Regions from separate parts of the Pseudomonas sp. GW823-FHT04A03 genome, predicted to be linked through region 3. Evidence: predicted binding sites of a transcription regulator. Region 3 holds the regulator's gene; each other region holds the start of a gene.
The links. The regulator sigma-54, encoded in region 3, starts transcription at its own class of promoters, with help from an activator protein. The targets are predictions, from matches to a motif close to ANTGGCATNNANNTTGCTNT.
Positions count from the first base shown of each region.

Region 1: the regulator sigma-54 is predicted to act here: its motif matches at 1,837-1,856, upstream of AC1Q9F_RS23115 (flagellar basal body rod protein FlgF).
Region 2: the regulator sigma-54 is predicted to act here: its motif matches at 1,354-1,373, upstream of AC1Q9F_RS22735 (CmpA/NrtA family ABC transporter substrate-binding protein).

Region 1 covers NZ_JBXAIV010000011.1:42,757-49,689, forward strand. The annotation lists gene AC1Q9F_RS23110 (sigma-54-dependent transcriptional regulator) at 40-1,599, shown strand; gene AC1Q9F_RS23115 (flagellar basal body rod protein FlgF) at 1,911-2,651, shown strand; gene flgG (flagellar basal-body rod protein FlgG) at 2,697-3,482, shown strand; gene flgH (flagellar basal body L-ring protein FlgH) at 3,536-4,231, shown strand; gene AC1Q9F_RS23130 (flagellar basal body P-ring protein FlgI) at 4,259-5,347, shown strand; gene flgJ (flagellar assembly peptidoglycan hydrolase FlgJ) at 5,359-6,651, shown strand; gene flgK (flagellar hook-associated protein FlgK) at 6,673-6,933, shown strand, end outside.
Region 2 covers NZ_JBXAIV010000010.1:170,170-177,102, reverse strand. The annotation lists gene AC1Q9F_RS22740 (ANTAR domain-containing response regulator) at 1-12, opposite strand, end outside; gene AC1Q9F_RS22735 (CmpA/NrtA family ABC transporter substrate-binding protein) at 28-1,239, opposite strand; gene AC1Q9F_RS22730 (quinone-dependent dihydroorotate dehydrogenase) at 1,462-2,481, shown strand; gene rmf (ribosome modulation factor) at 2,620-2,835, opposite strand; gene rlmKL (bifunctional 23S rRNA (guanine(2069)-N(7))-methyltransferase RlmK/23S rRNA (guanine(2445)-N(2))-methyltransferase RlmL) at 3,366-5,636, shown strand; gene AC1Q9F_RS22715 (sensor domain-containing diguanylate cyclase) at 5,783-6,933, shown strand, end outside.
Region 3 covers NZ_JBXAIV010000002.1:631,191-638,123, forward strand. The annotation lists gene AC1Q9F_RS08850 (ATP-binding cassette domain-containing protein) at 1-688, opposite strand, end outside; gene AC1Q9F_RS08855 (KpsF/GutQ family sugar-phosphate isomerase) at 964-1,938, shown strand; gene AC1Q9F_RS08860 (KdsC family phosphatase) at 1,939-2,463, shown strand; gene lptC (LPS export ABC transporter periplasmic protein LptC) at 2,472-3,044, shown strand; gene lptA (lipopolysaccharide transport periplasmic protein LptA) at 3,031-3,576, shown strand; gene lptB (LPS export ABC transporter ATP-binding protein) at 3,576-4,301, shown strand; gene AC1Q9F_RS08880 (RNA polymerase factor sigma-54) at 4,488-5,981, shown strand; gene hpf (ribosome hibernation-promoting factor, HPF/YfiA family) at 6,055-6,363, shown strand; gene ptsN (PTS IIA-like nitrogen regulatory protein PtsN) at 6,375-6,839, shown strand; gene rapZ (RNase adapter RapZ) at 6,842-6,933, shown strand, end outside.

The DNA of each region.
Region 1 (6,933 bases), on a different contig from region 3:
CGGCGTCAGACCGCCTCTTCACCTGTTTCGGGCCTTTATATGCGTATCAAAGTCCACTGCCAGAACCGCATCGGCATCCTGCGCGACATTCTCAATCTGCTGGTGGAGTACGGGATCAACGTCGCCCGTGGCGAGGTGGGCGGTGAGCATGGCAACGCGATCTACCTGCATTGCCCGAACCTGATCAACATTCAGTTCCAGGCGCTGCGACCCAAGTTCGAGGCCATCGCCGGGGTGTTCGGCGTCAAGCGAGTAGGGCTGATGCCCAGCGAGCGGCGGCACATGGAGTTGAATGCGCTGCTCGGCGCGCTGGAGTTCCCGGTGCTGTCGATCGACATGGGCGGTTCCATTGTGGCGGCCAACCGTGCGGCGGCGCAGTTGCTCGGGGTGCGGGTAGACGAGGTGCCGGGGATTCCGTTGTCGCGTTACGCCGAGGATTTCGACTTGCCGGAACTGGTGCGCGCCAACAAATCGCGAATCAACGGCATGCGGGTCAAGGTCAAGGGCGACATCTTTCTGGCCGACATCGCGCCGCTGCAATCGGAACACGACGACAGCGAGGCCATGGCCGGTGCCGTGCTGACATTGCACCGGGCGGACCGGGTCGGCGAGCGCATCTATAACGTGCGCAAACAAGAGTTGCGTGGCTTCGACAGCATCTTCCAGAGCTCGAAAGTAATGGCGGCGGTGGTGCGCGAAGCACGGCGCATGGCTCCGCTGGATGCGCCGTTGTTGATTGAAGGTGAAACCGGCACCGGCAAGGAATTGCTGGCGCGGGCCTGCCACCTGGCGAGCCCACGCGGTCAGTCGCCGTTGATGGCGCTCAACTGCGCGGGGCTGCCGGAGTCGATGGCCGAGACCGAACTGTTCGGCTACGGCCCCGGTGCCTTTGAAGGCGCACGGGCCGAGGGCAAGCTCGGGCTGCTGGAACTGACGGCGGGCGGCACTCTGTTCCTCGATGGCGTTGGCGAAATGAGCCCGCGCTTGCAGGTGAAATTGCTGCGTTTCCTGCAGGACGGTTGCTTCCGGCGGGTGGGCAGTGATGAAGAGGTTTACCTGGATGTGCGGGTGATCTGCGCAACCCAGGTCGACCTGTCGGAATTGTGCGCACGAGGCGAGTTTCGCCAGGATCTGTATCACCGCTTGAACGTGCTGTCGCTGCACATCCCGCCACTGCGCGAATGCCTCGACGGTTTGACGCCGCTGGTGGAGCACTTCCTCGATCAGGCCAGCCGGCAGATCGGCTGCCCGTTGCCGAAACTGGCGCCGGCGGCGATGGACCGGCTCAGTCACTACCATTGGCCGGGCAACGTACGGCAACTCGAGAACGTGCTGTTCCAGGCGGTTTCGCTGTGCGACGGCGGCACGGTCAAGGCCGAGCACATTCGCCTGCCGGATTACGGCGTGCGTCAGCCGCTTGGCGATTTCTCCCTCGAAGGCGGGCTGGACGAGATTGTCGGGCGCTTCGAGAAGGCGGTGCTGGAACGCTTGTATTCCGAGCATCCGAGTAGCCGGCAACTGGGCAGGCGGCTCGGGGTTTCGCACACCACGATTGCCAACAAGCTGCGTGAGTACGAAGTCGGCAAGAGTGAGTCTTAACCGGTAATTACATCGCTTCTGATGGCCTCATCGCGAGCAAGCTCGCTCCCACAGTTGAAATTCGATCTCTTGTGGGAGCGAGCTTGCTCGCGAAAGCGGTAGTCCGGGCAACCTCCGCGTCGGTGTTTGCCGCCAAGCGGCATGACACCGCCGGTTTTTCGACTTCGATACATTTCCCTCATCCTCGCAAAATCCCTCAAGTCCTTTGTTTACCGGGCCTTCGGCCGCCAGAAAAAAGTTGGTCTGCAAATTGCTTATGGCTCAGCAGTACAGCGGTGGGCGGCAAACGTCCGGCATGCAGAGGAAAGAGTGTGGACAAGTACCTTTATGTGGCAATGACCGGCGCCAGCCAGAACGCACTGGCGCAAAAGGCTCATGCCAACAACCTGGCGAACATCTCCACCAACGGTTTTCAGCGCGACCTGGAGCAGGCGCGTTCGATGCCGGTGTTCGGTGACAGCTTTCCGGCGCGTGCGTTTGCCATGAGCGAACGGCCCGCCACCGACTTCACGCCGGGCTCGCTGGTGCAGACCGGTCGTGATCTCGACGTCGCCGTGTCCGGCAACGGCTGGATCGCCGTGCAGAACCCTAATGGCGGTGAAAGCTACGTGCGCACCGGCAGCCTCAATATCGATGCCCTCGGCGTATTGCGTGCCGGCAACGGCATGCCGGTCATGGGCAACGGTGGGCCGATTGCCGTGCCGCCGGAGCAGCAGGTGGAAGTCGGTGAAGACGGCACCATCAGTATCCGTGCGATGGGCGAGGGCCCGCGCGTCATGGCTGAAGTCGACCGGATCAAGCTGGTCAACCCGGACATCAAGAACATGAACAAGGGCTTGGACGGTTCGATTTACACCAAGGACGGCCAGCCTGCGCCGGCCGATGCCAACGTCAAACTGGTGTCGGGTTTCCTGGAGTCGAGCAACGTCAATGCCGTGGAAGAGATGACGTCGGTGCTGGCCCTGGCCAAGCAATTCGAATTGCACGTCAAGATGATGAACACCGCCAAAGACGACGACCAGGCCATGGCTCGGGTCTTGCAGATCAGCTAATTATCAGAACGTCGCGCCGTAAAACAGGCGCACGAGGAGAATCGAATGCTTCCGGCTCTATGGGTTGCCAAAACCGGTCTGTCCGCCCAGGACACCAACCTGACCACCATTTCCAACAACCTGGCGAACGTGTCGACCACGGGTTTCAAACGTGACCGCGCCGAGTTCCAGGACCTGCTGTACCAGATCAAGCGTCAGCCAGGCGCCCAGTCGACCCAGGACAGCGAACTGCCGTCGGGTCTGCAACTGGGTACCGGTGTGCGCATCGTCGGCACCCAGAAAAACTTCACCGCCGGCAGCCTGCAAGCCACCGAGCAGCCACTGGACATGGCCATCGACGGTCGCGGTTTCTTCCAGATCCTGCAGCCGGACGGCACCACGTCCTACACCCGTGACGGTACGTTCCACCTCGATTCCAACGGCCAGATCGTCAACGCCAGCGGTTTCGCCCTGGAGCCGGCCATCGTCATTCCGAACAACGCCCAGAGCTTCACTGTCGGTACTGACGGCACTGTGTCGATCACTGTCCCGGGTAACCCGGCTGCTCAGGTGATCGGCAACCTGCAAACCGCCGACTTCATCAACCCGGCCGGTCTGCAAGCAGTGGGCAACAACCTGTTCCTGGAAACCGCCGCTTCCGGTGCACCGCAAGTCGGTACTCCGGGCCTGAACGGTTTCGGCACCACCCTGCAGAACACCCTGGAAACCTCCAACGTCAGCACCGTGGAAGAGATGGTCAACATGATCACCACCCAGCGCGCGTACGAGATGAACTCCAAGGTGATCTCCACCGCCGACCAGATGCTCTCGTTCGTAACGCAGAATCTGTAATCAAGTCTATGAGGCGGCCATGAGGTCGCCTGCAACACCGTGAGGTAAGGGTCATGAAGCGCTTTGTATCTGTAGTGGCATTGAGTGGGGTCGTCTCGCTCGCGGGCTGCGTCGCTCCGACGCCCAAGCCCAATGATCCTTACTACGCCCCGGTGTTGCCGCGCACACCGTTGCCGTCGGCCGCCAACAACGGCTCGATCTATCAGGCCGGTTTCGAGCAGAACCTGTACAGCGACCGCAAGGCGTTCCGGGTCGGTGACATCATCACCATCACCCTGAACGAGAAGACTCAGGCCAGCAAGAACGCCAACTCGCAGGTGGCCAAGAACAGCAAGACCGGCATCGGTCTGACGTCGCTGTTCGGCGGCAGCGCCACCACCAACAGCCCGTTCGGTGACGGCGACCTGAGCCTGAGCGCCAGCTACAGCGGTGACCGCGCGACCAAGGGTGACAGCAAGGCGGCCCAGGGCAACACCCTGACCGGCTCGATCACCGTGACCGTCGCCGACGTGCTGCCCAACGGCATCATCGCCGTGCGTGGCGAGAAGTGGATGACCCTCAACACCGGCGACGAGTTGGTGCGGATCGCCGGTCTCGTGCGGGCCGATGACATCGCCACCGACAACACCGTGTCCTCGACCCGGGTTGCCGATGCACGCATCACCTATTCGGGCACCGGTTCGTTCGCCGATGCGAGTCAGCCAGGCTGGTTCGACCGTTTCTTCCTCAGCCCGCTGTTCCCTTTCTAGGTGGCTACGTTGAATCTGAAAAGCTTTATGGTGGCTGCGCTGTTGCTGTCGGCGGCCTTCAATGCACAAGCCGAACGGTTGAAGGACATCGCCAGTATTTCCGGCGTGCGTTCCAACCAGTTGATCGGCTATGGCCTGGTGGTCGGTCTTAACGGCACCGGCGACCAGACCACGCAGACCCCGTTCACCCTGCAGACCTTCAACAACATGCTCTCGCAGTTCGGCATCAAGGTGCCGCCGGGATCGGGCAACGTGCAGCTGAAAAACGTTGCGGCGGTATCGGTGAGTGCCGATCTGCCGGCGTTCGCCAAACCGGGTCAGCAGGTCGACATCACTGTCTCGTCCATCGGTAACTCCAAGAGCCTGCGCGGCGGCACCCTGTTGCTGACCCCGCTCAAGGGTATCGACGGCAACGTCTACGCCATTGCTCAGGGCAACCTGGTGGTTGGCGGTTTCGACGCTGAAGGCCGTGACGGTTCGAAGATCACCGTCAACGTTCCGTCGGCCGGTCGCATCCCTGGCGGTGCGTCGGTCGAGCGTTCGGTGCCGAGCGGTTTCAACCAGGGCAACAGCCTGACGCTGAACCTCAACCGTTCCGACTTCACCACCGCCAAACGCATCGTCGACAAGATCAACGACATGCTCGGCCCTGGCGTGGCACAGGCCATTGATGGCGGCTCGATCCGCGTCACCGCGCCGCTCGATCCGAGCCAGCGTGTCGACTACCTGTCGATCCTGGAAAACCTCGAAGTCGACCCGGGCCAGGCGGTGGCGAAAGTCATCATCAACTCGCGTACCGGCACCATCGTCATCGGCCAGAACGTGAAGGTGTCGCCGGCCGCCGTGACTCACGGCAGCCTGACCGTGACCATCACCGAAGACCCGATCGTCAGCCAGCCTGGCCCGCTGTCCAACGGCCAGACCGCCGTGGTGCCGCGCTCGCGGGTGAATGCCGAGCAGGAAGCCAAGCCGATGTTCAAGTTTGGCCCGGGCACCACTCTCGACGAGATCGTCCGGGCGGTGAATCAGGTCGGCGCAGCGCCGGGTGACCTGATGGCCATCCTCGAAGCTCTGAAGCAGGCCGGCGCGTTGCAAGCCGACCTGATCGTGATCTGAGGACGGCGACCATGGATATGCGCAAAAGCGGTCTGGTCAGCAGCAGCGATTCGGGTTCGTACTCCGACCTCAATCGTCTGAACCAGTTGAAGGTCGGCGACAAGAACAGCGACGCAAACATGCGCAAGGTTGCGCAGGAATTCGAATCGCTGTTCCTCGGTGAAATGCTCAAGTCGATGCGTTCGGCCACCGAAGCGCTGGGCCAGGACAATCCGCTCAATACGCCGGCCGCCAAGCAGTATCAGGAAATGTACGACCAGCAACTGGCGGTTTCCATGTCCCGCGAGGGCGGGGGTATCGGCCTGGCCGACGTGCTGATCAAGCAGATGTCGAAGAACAAACCGATGGCGCCGGGCGAGGCTGCGGCCGCGTCCGCCGCCAAGCAGGAAGAAGCCAGGGTCAAGGCCGCTGCCGTGGCCACGCCGATTGCTGCCGGCACCGTGGCCACCAATGGCCCGTTGTCGCGACTCAATGGTGAGCGTCCGCTGTGGGCGTCGCGTTCGGGACATGCGCCGAACACCGAACTGACCCATCGCAACGACATGGAAATGATCAACAAGCGTCGTCTGGCGTTGCCGCCGAAACTGGCGGATCGCTTGCTCGCAGGTCTGGTGCCGTCGGCCACGCCGGCAGCGACCACTCAACTGCCGCAACGCGCCACGACCGCTGCTGTCACCGGTTCCGGCCCGTTGTACAACGGCGACTGGCTGGATCGCGCCGAGGCGGACAAAGCCTCCGGCGGGCAGATGCAGATTTACGGTCGCGCCATGGCGCAGATCCCGCTGGCACCGGCCAAGCGCGCGTTCAGCAACGCCGACCAGTTCGTCAACACCATGTTGCCGATGGCGCAGGAAGCCGCTGCACGCATTGGCGTCGATCCGCGATATCTGGTGGCTCAGGCTGCACTGGAAACCGGCTGGGGCAAATCGGTCATGCGCGCCCAGGACGGCAGCAGCAGTCACAACCTGTTCGGCATCAAGGCGAGCAGCAACTGGAAGGGCGATTCGGCCCGGGCGATCACCAGCGAATTCCGCAACGGGCAGATGGTCAAGGAGACGGCCGAGTTCCGTTCCTACGCCTCGTACAAGGACAGCTTCCACGATCTGGTGACTTTGCTGCAGAGCAATAATCGCTATCAAGATGTGCTGAAGTCGGCCGATAACCCAGAACAGTTTGTACGCGAGTTGCAAAAGGCCGGTTACGCGACCGACCCGAACTACGCGACGAAGATTTCGCAGATTGCCAAGCAGATGACGGTAAATCAGAACTACGCTGCGGCCGGCGTTTCAACAACGCCCTTATAAACACAAGGTAAGGTTTGAATCATGAGTTTGCTCAATATCGGGATGTCGGGGTTGAACGCGAGTTCATCCTCTCTGGCTGTGACAGGTAACAACATTGCCAACGTCGACACCGCCGGTTATTCACGCCAGCAAACCGTGCAGGGCACCAAGTCCTCGATTCAGTACGGTAACGTGTTCATTGGTACCGGTACGACCCTGGCCGACGTGCGCCGGGTGTACAACTCTTACCTCGAATCGCAGCTGCGTACGGCCACGTCGCTCAACAGCGAATCAGCCGCCTTC
Region 2 (6,933 bases), on a different contig from region 3:
AATGCGCAGCATGTTCGCGGTCTCCTGTCAGCGCTGGGCAAGAAGGGGGGCGCTGTCGCTCAGCGCGTGGAGCTTGAAGCTCCGGGCGTAGGCGGCCGGGTCGTTGCCGTCCCAGATTTTGCCGTCGATCAACTGGCTGCTGCGCATGTCCTTGCCCCAGGCCGCGACGCCCACAGCAGTCGCCGCGTCGCGATAGATCTCCAGTTGTTGTACCTGACGGGCGACGGCGAGGTAGTCCGGGTCATCACGCAGCAAACCCCAACGGCGAAACTGGGTCATGAACCACATGCCGTCCGACAGGTACGGCAGGTTCACCGCGCCATCGCCGTGAAAGCGCAAGGCGTGCGGGTCCTGCCAGCGATTGCCGAGGCCATCGTCGTAGTCGCCGAGAAAGCGTGGTTCGATGCAGGAGACCGGGGCGTCGAGGTATTCCGGGGCGCTCAGCAACTGCGCGGTGCTGCGGCGGTTTTCCGGGCTTTCTTCGATGAAACGGCTGGCTTCGAGGATCGCCATCACCAGCGCGCGGGCGGTGTTGGGGTATTGCTCGACGAAGGCGCGGGTGCAGCCGAGGACTTTTTCCGGGTGATCGGGCCAGATGGTCTGGCTGGTCGCCAGCGTGAAACCGAGATCCTGCTGCACGGCGCTGGCCGCCCACGGTTCGCCGACGCAGAGGCCATCGATGCGTCCGGCCTGCAAGTGCGCGACCATTTGCGGCGGCGGCACCACCACGCTGTCGACATCCTGCAACGGATGGATGCCCTGGCTCGCCAGCCAGTAATACAGCCACATGGCATGGGTACCGGTGGGGAAGGTCTGGGCGAAAGTGAGTTTTGCGCGGGTTTGGTGCACGTGATGGTGCAGCGCTTCAGGACCGGTCACGCCCAGGCCCTGCAAACCGTGGGACAGGTTGAGGCTCTGGCCGTTCTGGTTCAGGCCCATCAGCACCGCCATGTCGGTCGGCGCGACACCGCCGATGCCCAAGTGCACCGCGTAGATCAGGCCGTAAAGGCTGTGGGCGGCATCCAGCTCGCCGCTGACCAGGTTGTCCCGCAGGTTGGCCCAGGAACTCTGGCGCTTGAGGTTCAGGGTCAGCCCGTAAGGCTGGGCAAAGCCTTGAGTGGCGGCGACCACCAGCGAGGCGCAGTCGCTCAGGGCCATGAAGCCCAGGTTGATCGCGCTTTTTTCCGGAGCATCGCTGCCGTTGACCCAGGCCAGCGGCCCGGCGGAGGTTTGAGTCATGAAAGCCACCCTCAAAAAAAACGTCGTCCCGGGCTTTGCCCGCGCAAAACCGAGAGACGACGCCATTGTCCTTGCCTGCACGCCACCATTGGCCTGCGGGCTGATACCGAGGAAGGTGCAAGGCATATGCCATGCGCACGGATTTACCCGTGCGCCTCGCGCGGCGGGGCGATGCCCGGCTATAATCGCCGCCTCTTTTCGCCGCCCGAGTCATAGCCGCCCATGTACACCCTGGCCCGTCAGCTGTTGTTCAAACTTTCCCCGGAAACCTCCCACGATCTGTCGCTGGATCTGATCGGCGCGGGCGGGCGTTTGGGCCTCAACGGCTTGCTGTGCAAGGCCCCGGCGTCGCTGCCGGTGACTGTCATGGGCCTGGAGTTCCCGAACCCTGTGGGTCTGGCGGCCGGTCTGGACAAGAACGGCGCGGCCATCGACGGCTTCGCGCAGCTGGGTTTCGGTTTTGTCGAAATCGGCACCGTGACCCCGCGTCCGCAGCCGGGCAACCCGAAACCACGGATTTTCCGCCTGCCGGAAGCCGAGGCGATCATCAACCGCATGGGTTTCAACAACCTCGGCGTGGATAACCTGCTGGCGCGGGTGGCGGCGGCCAAATACAAGGGCGTGCTGGGGATCAACATCGGCAAGAACTTCGATACCCCGGTCGAACGCGCAGTGGATGACTACCTGATCTGCCTGGACAAGGTCTACGCCCACGCCAGTTACGTCACGGTCAACGTCAGCTCGCCGAACACCCCGGGCCTGCGCAGCCTGCAATTCGGTGATTCGCTCAAGCAATTGCTGGCGGATCTGGCCACACGTCGCGCCGAACTGGCCCTGCGTCATGGCAAACATGTACCGCTGGCGATCAAGATCGCGCCGGACATGACCGACGAAGAAACCGCGCAAGTCGCCCAGGCACTGATCGAAACCGGGATGGACGCGGTGATCGCCACCAACACCACCCTCAGCCGCGTGGGTGTCGAAGGCATGGAACACGGTGACGAGGCGGGCGGTCTGTCCGGCGCGCCGGTTCGCGAGAAGAGCACCCACACGGTGAAAGTGCTGGCGTCCGAGCTGGGCGGCAAACTGCCGATCATCGCAGCGGGCGGCATCACCGAAGGCAAGCATGCGGCCGAGAAGATCGCTGCCGGCGCGAGCCTGGTGCAGATCTACTCCGGCTTCATCTATAAGGGCCCGGCGCTGATTCGCGAGTCCGTGGACGCGATCGCCGCCAAGCGCTGATCGGCGGATATAAAAGGCAGGCATAAAAAAGGGCTCCTCGAAGGAGCCCCTGGGCCGTAGCCCGCCGTCCGGGAAGGACGTGCATGGTGATCAGGGTGTTGCGAAATCAGATTGTCGTGTCGGAATAAGTGCCCTGTGTCAGCCGACGGCGTGAAGTTCGTTGAGTCTGTGGATTCCCGCAGTGCCGGTCATACCGTCCCAGTTGTCGCCGCGTCCTTCTCGCCAGCCATTGATCCAGGCTTGACGTACCGACGGTAGAGTAAATGGGCAAAGCTCACGGGATTTGCCACCAACGCCATATTGATATCCGCGCAAAAATGCTCTTTCCAACGGATCACGCTTAAGTCTTCTCATAGGGTGTTTCCCTCACTTGTTGACTGTTTTTGTCGCGTCGACCTCAATTGAGGTCTGGCAGAAAAACTCTGCCGTTGGCGGCTCGCTGCCGGCGTGGCGAGCCAAGGTGTTGACGCCGTTGCGACGTCAACCTGTGTCCAGTTCTAACCAATGAGTCACATCGATGGAATGACCGTTTTGTCATAAGGACGTAACGAAAAAGATGCTATGGCCATAAGTAACCGCGTATTTATCCAGTGTCTATTGGCCAAACCCCGGTATGATCGGCCCCGCGCTGGATGATGAGGTTAATCCTTTAGTGAGAATGACCCACGTTTACGCTGGGGTACTATTCGACGAAGGGTTGCTTTGAGTCATTTTGTTGCTTCAACTTTTTTATCTGTCCCGGCATCTAAGCTCTTTTAACCCGAGCAGCGGGGATGGAACGGCACACCTTCGTGCCACGCGGGCGCTCTTGTAGAAAAGCGCCTGATTGAAAACCGGATCGGCAATGCGTTGCCGGTTCATTAGCCAAAGGCTCTGGAAAAACCATGTCCGACCGTTTCGAACTCTTCCTCACTTGCCCCAAAGGCCTTGAAGGCCTGCTCATCGAGGAAGCCGTCGGGCTTGGCCTTGAAGAGGCCCGCGAACACACCTCCGCCGTGCGTGGCATGGCGACCATGGAAACCGCTTATCGCCTGTGCCTCTGGTCGCGTCTGGCCAACCGGGTGCTGCTGGTGCTCAAGCGTTTCCCGATGAAAAACGCCGAAGACCTGTACCACGGCGTACTCGACGTCGACTGGCAGGATCACATGCTGGCCGACGGCACACTGGCCGTGGAATTCAGCGGTCATGGCTCGGGCATCGACAACACTCACTTTGGCGCCCTGAAGGTCAAGGACGCCATCGTCGACAAACTGCGCACCCCGCAGGGCGACCGCCCAAGCATCGACAAGCTCAACCCGGACCTGCGCATTCACCTGCGTCTGGATCGCGGCGAAGCGATTCTGTCCCTCGACCTTTCCGGCCACAGCCTGCACCAGCGCGGCTACCGCTTGCAGCAGGGCGCTGCGCCGCTGAAGGAAAACCTGGCGGCCGCGATCCTGATCCGTTCCGGCTGGCCGCGCATTGCCGCCGAAGGTGGCGCGCTGGCTGACCCGATGTGCGGTGTCGGCACGTTCCTGGTCGAAGCCGGCATGATCGCCGCCGATATGGCGCCAAACCTGCGTCGTGAGCAGTGGGGCTTCACCGCCTGGCTCGGTCACGTACCGGCGCTGTGGAAAAAACTGCATGAAGAAGCGGTCGAGCGTGCTGCTGCCGGTCTGGCCAAGCCGCCGCTGTGGATTCGTGGTTATGAAGCCGACCCACGGCTGATCCAGCCAGGCCGCAACAACGTCGAACGCGCCGGCCTGAGCGAGTGGATCAAGATCTATCAGGGCGAAGTGGCGACCTTCGAGCCGCGTCCGGACCAGAACCAGAAAGGCCTGGTCATCTGCAACCCGCCGTACGGCGAGCGTCTGGGTGATGAAGCCAGCCTGTTGTACCTCTACCAGAACCTCGGCGAGCGTCTGCGTCAGGCCTGCCTGAACTGGGAAGCGGCGGTGTTCACCGGCGCGCCGGACCTGGGCAAGCGCATGGGCATCCGCAGCCACAAGCAGTATTCGTTCTGGAACGGCGCGCTGCCGTGCAAGCTGTTGTTGATCAAAGTCCTGCCGGATCAGTTCGTCACCGGCGAGCGTCGTACTCCGGAGCAACGTCAGGCCGAGCGTGAGCAAGCTGCTTACGACCAGACGCCGGACGAGCCGCAAGAGCGCAAGTACAACAAGAACGGCAACCCGATCAAACCGACGCCGGCCCCGGCGCCAGTGATCGAGCAGCCGCGCCTGAGCGAAGGCGGGCAGATGTTTGCCAACCGCCTGCAGAAGAACCTCAAGGCGATGGGCAAGTGGGTCAAGCGCGAAGGCATCGACTGCTACCGCGTCTACGATGCGGACATGCCGGAATACGCCATGGCCATCGACCTGTACCACGACTGGGTGCACGTTCAGGAATACGCCGCGCCGAAGTCGATCGACCCGGAAAAGGCCTCGATTCGTATGTTCGACGCGCTGGCGGCCATCCCGCAGGCGCTGAACATCGACAAGAGCCGCGTGGTGGTCAAGCGCCGCGAGCGTCAGAGCGGCACCAAGCAGTACGAGCGTCAGGCGGCTCAGGGCAAGTTCAATGAAGTGACCGAGGGCGGCGTGAAGTTGCTGGTCAACCTCACCGATTACCTCGACACCGGGCTGTTCCTCGACCACCGGCCGATGCGCATGCGGATCCAGAAAGAGGCCGCCGGCAAGCGCTTCCTCAACCTGTTCTGCTACACCGCGACCGCCAGCGTGCACGCGGCCAAGGGCGGCGCGCGCAGCACCACCAGCGTCGACCTGTCGAAAACCTACCTCGACTGGGCGCGCCGCAACCTGTCGCTCAACGGTTTCTCCGACAAGAACCGTCTGGAGCAGGGCGATGTGATGGCGTGGCTGGAGAATTCCCGCGACGAATACGATCTGATCTTCATCGATCCGCCGACCTTCTCCAACTCCAAGCGCATGGAAGGCATCTTCGACGTGCAGCGTGATCAGGTTCAGTTGATCGACCTGGCCATGGCGCGGCTGGCAGCGGGCGGGGTGTTGTACTTCTCGAACAACTTCCGCAAGTTCCAGCTCGAAGACAACCTGGCCGAGCGTTACGCGGTCGAGGAAATCACCGCCAGCACCATCGATCCGGATTTCGCCCGCAACGGCAAGATCCACCGCGCCTGGAAAATCACGGCTCGTTGACACTCTGCAAAATTGGATCCACAGAGCCTTGATTTTTAAAGGCTCTTGGATCCGTTCAGAGCTAGCCAAATTAGTGGCTAATAGCTATAACTCACACACGGCCGATGGGGTTTTTCCCGCAGATGCTGACGTAGTGAGTGGCTTTTATGTCGTTGCACCCCGTGCGCCCGAAGATATTGGGTTTTATCAGCGAAGAAGTCTCGGCCTGGCTGGTCGCGCTGCTGGTATTGCTCGCCGGCGGGATTCTCACGGGGCTGCTCGCCTGGGGCACCCTCAATCAGTTTCACAGCCAGTTGCGCCAACGCTTTCAGCTGCTGGCCAACGAGCGCTACAGCCGCATCGAAGAACGTTTTCAGGATCAGGAGCAACGCCTCGACGGGCTGCGCCGCTTCTTCGCCAACTCCGAATCGGTGTCCCGCGCCGAATTCGACGGCTACACCCAACCTTTATTACTGCGCACCCAGGCCTATTCGTTCGCCCTGCGGGTGAGCGGCGCCGAGCGTGCAGCCTTTGAACAGCGGGCGCGGGATGAAGGCCTGAGCACCTTCAGCGTGCGCGAACTCAATGCCCGCGGTGAGTTGCAACTGGCCGCGGCCCGTGATGAATACGTGGTGGTGTTGTACAGCCAGACTCAGAGCCGGCTCGGCTCGCCGCTGGGTTACGACTTGCTGGCCCAGCCGCTGCGCCGCACGACCCTGGAGCGCGCCGACCAGATCGGTGGCCTGGCGGTGTCGCAGCCGATGCATCTGGTGGCGATCGAACCGGCCTATGCACGCGGTGTGCTGCTGGTGGCGCCGGTGGTGCGCCCCGGCGAGCCCAAGTCGTTCGGCTACGTGATGGCCGTCATCAGCATGCGTCAGCTGCTGGCGGACGGTCTGCCGGATGCGTTCCATGACTATCTGTCGGTGCGCATTCTTGATCTGTCTACCAACGATCAGCATGAAGTGCTGTTCGAATCGACCAATGAACCGGCGCCGAGCGATCTGTCGGCCACTCGATTGGTGCGCATGGCCGATCACGACTATCAGGTGGATATCCTGCCCAGCGAAGCGTTCATGCAGGCCAACCATTCGTCGGTTGGCAGCGTGGTGGTGCTGGGCGGATTGCTCAGTCTGCTGCTGAGCGCGCTGCTTTATGTGCTGGTCAGTCAGCGCCAGCGTGCGTTGCGCATGGTCGAGTTGCGCACCCAGGAGCTGCATGAGCGCGAACAGGAACTGCGCGGCACCCACGGCCAGTTGCGCGGGGTGCTCAACGCGGCGACCCAGGTTGCAATCATCGCCACCGACCTGCGCGGTGT
Region 3 (6,933 bases):
CCGGCGTACCCTGCCCCAATACCTGCCCATCACCGACCACATAGATGTAGTCGGCGATGCTCGCGGTTTCGGCGAGGTCGTGGGAGACCACGATGCTGGTGATCCCCAGGGCATCGTTGAGCAGACGGATCAGGCGGACCAGAACGCCCATGGCAATCGGATCCTGGCCGACGAACGGTTCGTCGTACATGAGGATTTGCGGATCGAGAGCAATGGCCCGGGCCAGGGCGACACGGCGCTTCATGCCGCCGGACAGTTCGTCGGGCATCAGTTCGATCGCACCGCGCAAGCCCACCGCCTGCAATTTGAGCAGCACGATGTCGCGGATCATCTCGTCCGGCAGGTCGGTATGAACGCGCAGCGGAAAGGCGACGTTCTCGAACACATCGAGATCGGTGAACAGCGCACCGCTCTGAAACAACACGCCCATGTGCTTGCGCGCATCGAACAGGTCGCTGCGCGACAGCTTCGGCAGGTTCTGGCCGTTGACCCAGACCTCGCCTTTGGATGGCCGCAACTGGGCGCCCATCAGGCGCAGCAGTGTGGTCTTGCCACACCCGGAAGGCCCCATGATGCCGGTGACCTTGCCGCGCGGGATGCGGATATCGACGTTATTGAAAATGCTCCGCGCACCGCGCTTGAAGGAGACTCCCTTCAGCTCGACCGCGTAGGCGTTATCGGCACTCATCTAAACTCCTTGCGATGCAGCCTCTCACTCGGACGCCTGGCTTTCTTGAGAAAGCCCCTACATCCCGGGCAGGCCGAACTGGCGGCGAACTATATCACTGCAATGGGCAAGCGCCCAAGGCCTGCACCGGCCCGCATTCGGCGAGTTGAAGGGCCTGGAGCCTTATTTACAGAGTTTTGGTAACGAGGAATGACAAAGCACGACGAACTTGCGTGAGGCTTTTCAACATAACCGCTATAATCGCCGCCTTTTCATCGGGCTATACGATTTCTGACATGAGCCAAACCAGCGACCTGATTCAATCGGCACAACGCACCATCCGCCTCGAAGTGGAAGCCGTACAAGGCTTGTTGCCCCATATCGACGCCGATTTCGTACGCGCTTGCGAGATGATTCTGGCCAGCAAGGGCCGTGTAGTGGTGGTCGGCATGGGCAAGTCCGGGCACATCGGCAACAAGATTGCCGCGACCCTGGCGAGCACCGGCACCCCGGCATTTTTCGTGCACCCGGCCGAGGCCAGCCACGGCGACATGGGCATGATCACCCGTGACGACGTGATTCTGGCCCTTTCGAACTCCGGCTCCACCAACGAAATCGTTACCCTGCTGCCACTGATCAAGCGCCTGGGCATCCAGCTGATCAGCGTCACCGGCAACCCGCAATCGCCGCTGGCCAAGGCCGCCGAGGTCAATCTCAACGTTCACGTCGAGCACGAAGCCTGCCCGCTGAACCTGGCGCCGACCTCCTCGACCACCGCAGCTCTGGTCATGGGCGACGCGCTGGCCGTGGCGCTGCTGGAAGCGCGCGGCTTCACGGCCGAAGACTTTGCCTTTTCCCACCCGGGCGGCGCACTGGGCCGACGCCTGCTGCTGAAAGTGGAAAATGTCATGCACGCCGGTCAGGAGCTGCCGCAGGTACAGCGAGGCACCCTGCTCAAGGACGCATTGATGGAAATGACTCGCAAGGGTCTGGGCATGACCGTCATTCTTGAAGCCGACGGCAAACTGGCCGGGATCTTCACCGACGGCGACCTGCGCCGCACCCTGGATCGCAGCATTGATATCCACAGCGCGACCATCGACCAGGTGATGACCGTGCACGGCAAGACCGCCCGCGCCGAGATGCTCGCCGCCGAAGCCCTGAAAATCATGGAAGACCACCGAATCAACGCGCTGGTTGTCGTGGATGAGGAGGATCGCCCGATCGGCGCCTTCAACCTCTCCGATCTGCTGCGCGCAGGAGTGATGTAAATGAGCACCGATCTGCTGCAACGCGGCAAAGCCATCAAACTGGCGGTTTTCGACGTCGACGGCGTCCTCACCGACGGGCGCCTGTACTTCCTTGAAGACGGCAGCGAGTTCAAGACTTTCAATACACTCGATGGCCAGGGCATCAAGATGCTGATGAACGCTGGCGTACAGACCGCCATCATCAGCGGTCGCAAGACCCCGGTGGTCGAACGTCGGGCAAAGAACCTGGGGATCCCGCACCTGTTTCAGGGGCGCGAAGACAAACTGGTCGTTCTCGACGGTCTTCTGGAGCAACTGGGCCTAAGCTATGAACAAGTGGCCTATCTCGGTGACGATCTGCCCGACCTGCCGGTGATCCGCCGCGTGGGGCTGGGCATGGCCGTGGCCAACGCCGCTGCCTTCGTGCGCGAACACGCTCACGGCGTTACCCAGGCCCGTGGCGGCGAAGGTGCCGCCCGCGAATTCTGCGAACTGATCCTGCGCGCCCAAGGCAGCCTCGACGCCGCCAACAACGCGTACCTGTGAGTCCAACCATGTTTAGCAAAAAGTTTCGCAACATCCTGCTGTTCGGTTGCATCGCAGCGATATTCGGTGCGGTGGGCTACTGGAATATCAGCCCGGAACGCTTCCTCGACAAACCGCCGGTCTCGGCAGAAGAAAGCCCGATCGACTGGTATGCGACCAATACACACACGATCCAGTACCTCGAAGACGGCAAAGTGCAGTACGAAATGACGTCCGAGAAGGCCGAGCACGTCAAGGTGACCGACATTACACTGGTCACCAAGCCTGATCTGAACATGTTCCGTGGCACCGATTTCCCGTGGCACGTGACCAGTGAGCGGGGCGAAGTGAATTCCGGTGGCACCGAGGTCGAGCTGATCGACTCGGTACGCGTCAAGCGCACCGACGAAAAGAACCGCGACACCCTGATCACCTCCACTCGCATGACGGTGTTTCCGCAGCAGCAATATGCGCAGACCCAGCAACCCGTTAGAATCGACGGCGCTGGCGGTGTATCGACTGGCGTAGGAATGAAAGCGTATTTGAAGGAAAGCAGGATACACCTGCTATCGAACGTAAGAGGACAGTATGAGGCTCGTTAAAACCCTCCCTATTTTGCTCAGTCTGGGCGCAGCACTGGGAAGCGTGAGCGCCTGGGCTCTGCCGAACGATCAAGAGCAGCCAATCCGCATTCAGGCCGACGATGCCCAGCTGGACGACAAGAATGGCGTTGCCACCTATAAAGGTGACGTGATCATCACCCAAGGTTCGATGATCGTCAAAGGCAACACCGTGACCATGACCCGTGCGCCGAACGGCGACATCGACGTCGTGACGTCGGTGGGCAACCTCGCTTATTTCGAACAGTTGCAGACTGCCGGCGACGCCAAACCTGTCCAGGGCTACGGCGTGACCATTCAGTACCACGCGCAGCAGAACCGCGTTGTGCTGATCGACAAGGCCAAGGTCATCGACAAGGACAACAACGTCACTCAAGGCGAAAAAATCGTCTATGACACGGTGAAGAAACTGGCCAGCGCCGGTCGAGCCACTGGCAGCAAGGTTACCGAAGCGCGTCCGCGTATCGACATGGTGATCCAGCCGAAGAAGAAAACCGACGAGAAAACCCAGTAATGGCAACTCTGAAAGCTCAGCACCTGGCCAAGGCCTATAAAAGCCGCCAGGTCGTGCGCGACGTCAGCCTGTCGATCGACAGCGGTCAGATCGTCGGCCTGCTCGGCCCCAACGGCGCCGGCAAGACCACCTGCTTCTACATGATCGTCGGCCTGGTCCAGGCCGATCAGGGTCGCGTACTGATCGACGATCTGGACGTCAGCCACCAGCCGATGCATGGTCGCGCCAAGGCCGGTATCGGCTATCTGCCGCAAGAAGCGTCGATCTTCCGCAAACTGTCGGTGGCCGACAACATCATGGCCATCCTCGAAACCCGTCAGGAACTCGACAAGGCCGGTCGTCGCAAGGAGCTGGAGAGCCTGCTGCAGGAATTCCACATCAGCCATATCCGCGACAACCTCGGCATGAGCCTGTCCGGTGGTGAGCGCCGCCGCGTGGAGATCGCCCGCGCACTGGCCACGGCACCGAAGTTCATCCTGCTCGACGAACCGTTCGCCGGTGTCGACCCGATCTCGGTCGGCGACATCAAACAGATCATCCATCACCTCAAGGCCAAGGGCATTGGTGTACTGATCACCGACCACAACGTCCGTGAGACGCTGGATATCTGCGAAACCGCTTACATCGTCAACGACGGCCAGTTGATCGCCGAAGGCGACTCCGCGACCATCCTCGCCAACGATCTGGTGAAGGAAGTCTATCTGGGTCACGAGTTCCGCCTGTAAGCGCGACAGCATTCGACCAGCCGTCCGGGTGCTGTAACGTTGAAGCGCCTTTTTATACGCTTTTATTGTTACAGCGCTCTAGGCAAACACGACAGTTTCAGGCATATAATTTGCTTAAGTTTGGCGCTCCGGCGCCCTGTAGTGGATGGCGCATAGCGCCGGCGAATAAGGTGTTAAGCCCCTGCCATGAAACCATCGCTAGTCTTGAGAATGGGCCAGCAGCTGACGATGACACCGCAGCTGCAACAGGCCATCCGCCTGCTCCAATTGTCGACCCTGGATCTGCAACAGGAAATCCAGGAGGCTCTGGAATCCAATCCGATGCTCGAACGCCAGGAAGACGGCGACGACTTCGACAACTCCGATCCCATGGCCGACAACGCCGAACAGAAGCCCAACACCGAGATCCAGGAACCCTCCTATCAGGAGACCGCGCCGACAGTCGACAACCTCGAAGACGGCGAATGGAACGAGCGAATCCCCAACGAACTGCCCGTCGACACCGCCTGGGAAGACGTCTACCAGACCAGCGCCAGCAGCCTGCCGAGCAGCGACGATGACGAGTGGGACTTCACCACCCGCACCTCCGCCGGCGAGAGCCTGCAAAGCCACCTGCTGTGGCAGTTGAACCTGGCACCGATGTCCGACACCGATCGCCTGATCGCCGTTACCCTGATCGATTGCATCAACAATCAGGGTTACCTCGACGAAACCCTCGAAGAAATCCTCGACGCCTTCGATCCGGAACTCGACATCGAGCTGGACGAGATCGAAGCCGTCCTGCACCGCATCCAGCAATTCGAACCGGCCGGCATCGGCGCACGCAATCTGGGCGAATGCCTGCTGCTGCAATTGCGCCAGCTGTCGGCCAAGACCCCTTGGCTGGCCGAGGCCAAGCGTCTGGTCACCGATTACATCGATTTGCTCGGCAGCCGCGACTACAGCCAGCTGATGCGGCGCATGAAACTCAAGGAAGACGAGCTGCGCCAGGTCATCGAACTGGTGCAGAGCCTCAACCCGCGCCCGGGCTCGCAGATCGAATCCACCGAAGCCGAGTACGTGGTGCCTGACGTCATCGTGCGCAAGGACAACGAACGCTGGCTGGTCGAGCTGAACCAGGAGTCGGTGCCGCGCCTGCGGGTCAACGCCCAGTACGCAGGCTTCGTGCGCCGCGCCGACACCAGCGCCGACAACACCTTCATGCGCAATCAGTTGCAGGAAGCCCGCTGGTTCATCAAGAGCCTGCAGAGCCGCAACGAAACCCTGATGAAAGTGGCCACCCAGATCGTCGAGCACCAGCGCGGCTTTCTGGAATACGGCGACGAAGCCATGAAGCCGCTGGTGCTGCATGACATCGCTGAAGCAGTAGGCATGCACGAGTCGACGATTTCCCGGGTGACCACGCAGAAATTCATGCATACCCCACGGGGCATATATGAACTGAAATACTTTTTCTCCAGCCATGTGAGCACCTCCGAAGGCGGTGAATGCTCGTCCACGGCGATCCGCGCGATCATCAAGAAACTGGTTGCCGCGGAAAATCAGAAAAAGCCGTTGAGTGACAGCAAGATCGCTGGTTTACTGGAGGCACAAGGCATTCAGGTGGCTCGCCGCACCGTCGCCAAGTACCGCGAATCCCTCGGGATCGCGCCTTCGAGCGAACGCAAGCGGTTGATGTAAGCCACGTTACAGCGTTCCAGTGGCAGGCTCTTCGGCCTGCCGCTTTATGCACTGGCAACGAAGGAGAAGCTGTATGCAAGTCAACATCAGTGGACACCAACTGGAAGTTACCCAACCTCTCCGTGAATACGTTGAGCAAAAGCTCAAGAGGCTTGAGGGACATTTCGACAAGATCACCAACGTGCAAGTCACGATGTGCGTCGAAAAGCTGAAGCAGAAAATCGAAGCCACGCTGCATATTCCCGGCAACGAGGTCGTCGCAAACGCGGAACATACCGATATGTACGCTGCGATCGACGCGCTGACCGACAAGCTTGATAAACAACTCAAAAAGCATAAGGAAAAGACCCAGAGCCTGCTCCAGGGCGCTACCGGTCGATAACCCCCACCCCCATGATCCGACTTGAAAGTATCCTGACCCCCGGCCGTTCCCTGGTGAACGTGCCGGGCGGCAGTAAAAAGAAAGCCCTCGAACAAATTGCCAACCTGATCGCCCGGGAAGTCCCGGATCTGGAGATGCAAGATGTCTTCGAGGCATTGATTGCTCGTGAAAAACTGGGTTCCACCGGTTTTGGCAACGGCATCGCCATTCCTCACTGCCGCCTCAAGGGTTGCGAAGCGCCAATCAGTGCGCTGATGCACCTTGACGCTCCTATCGATTTCGACGCTATCGACGGCGCGCCTGTGGACCTGCTGTTCGTCCTTCTGGTGCCGGAAGCCGCCACCGACGCGCACCTGGAACTGTTACGCCAGATCGCCAGCATGCTCGACCGCAAAGACGTGCGCGACAGACTGCGCAGCGCGCCAAGCAACGAAGCGTTGTACCAGGTTGTACTGGAAGAACAGAACAGGCCGTAACCATGCGCTTGATCATTGTCAGTGGCCGTTCCGGCTCGGGTAAAAGTACCGCCCTGGATGTCCTTGAGGACAACGGCTACTACTGCATTGACAA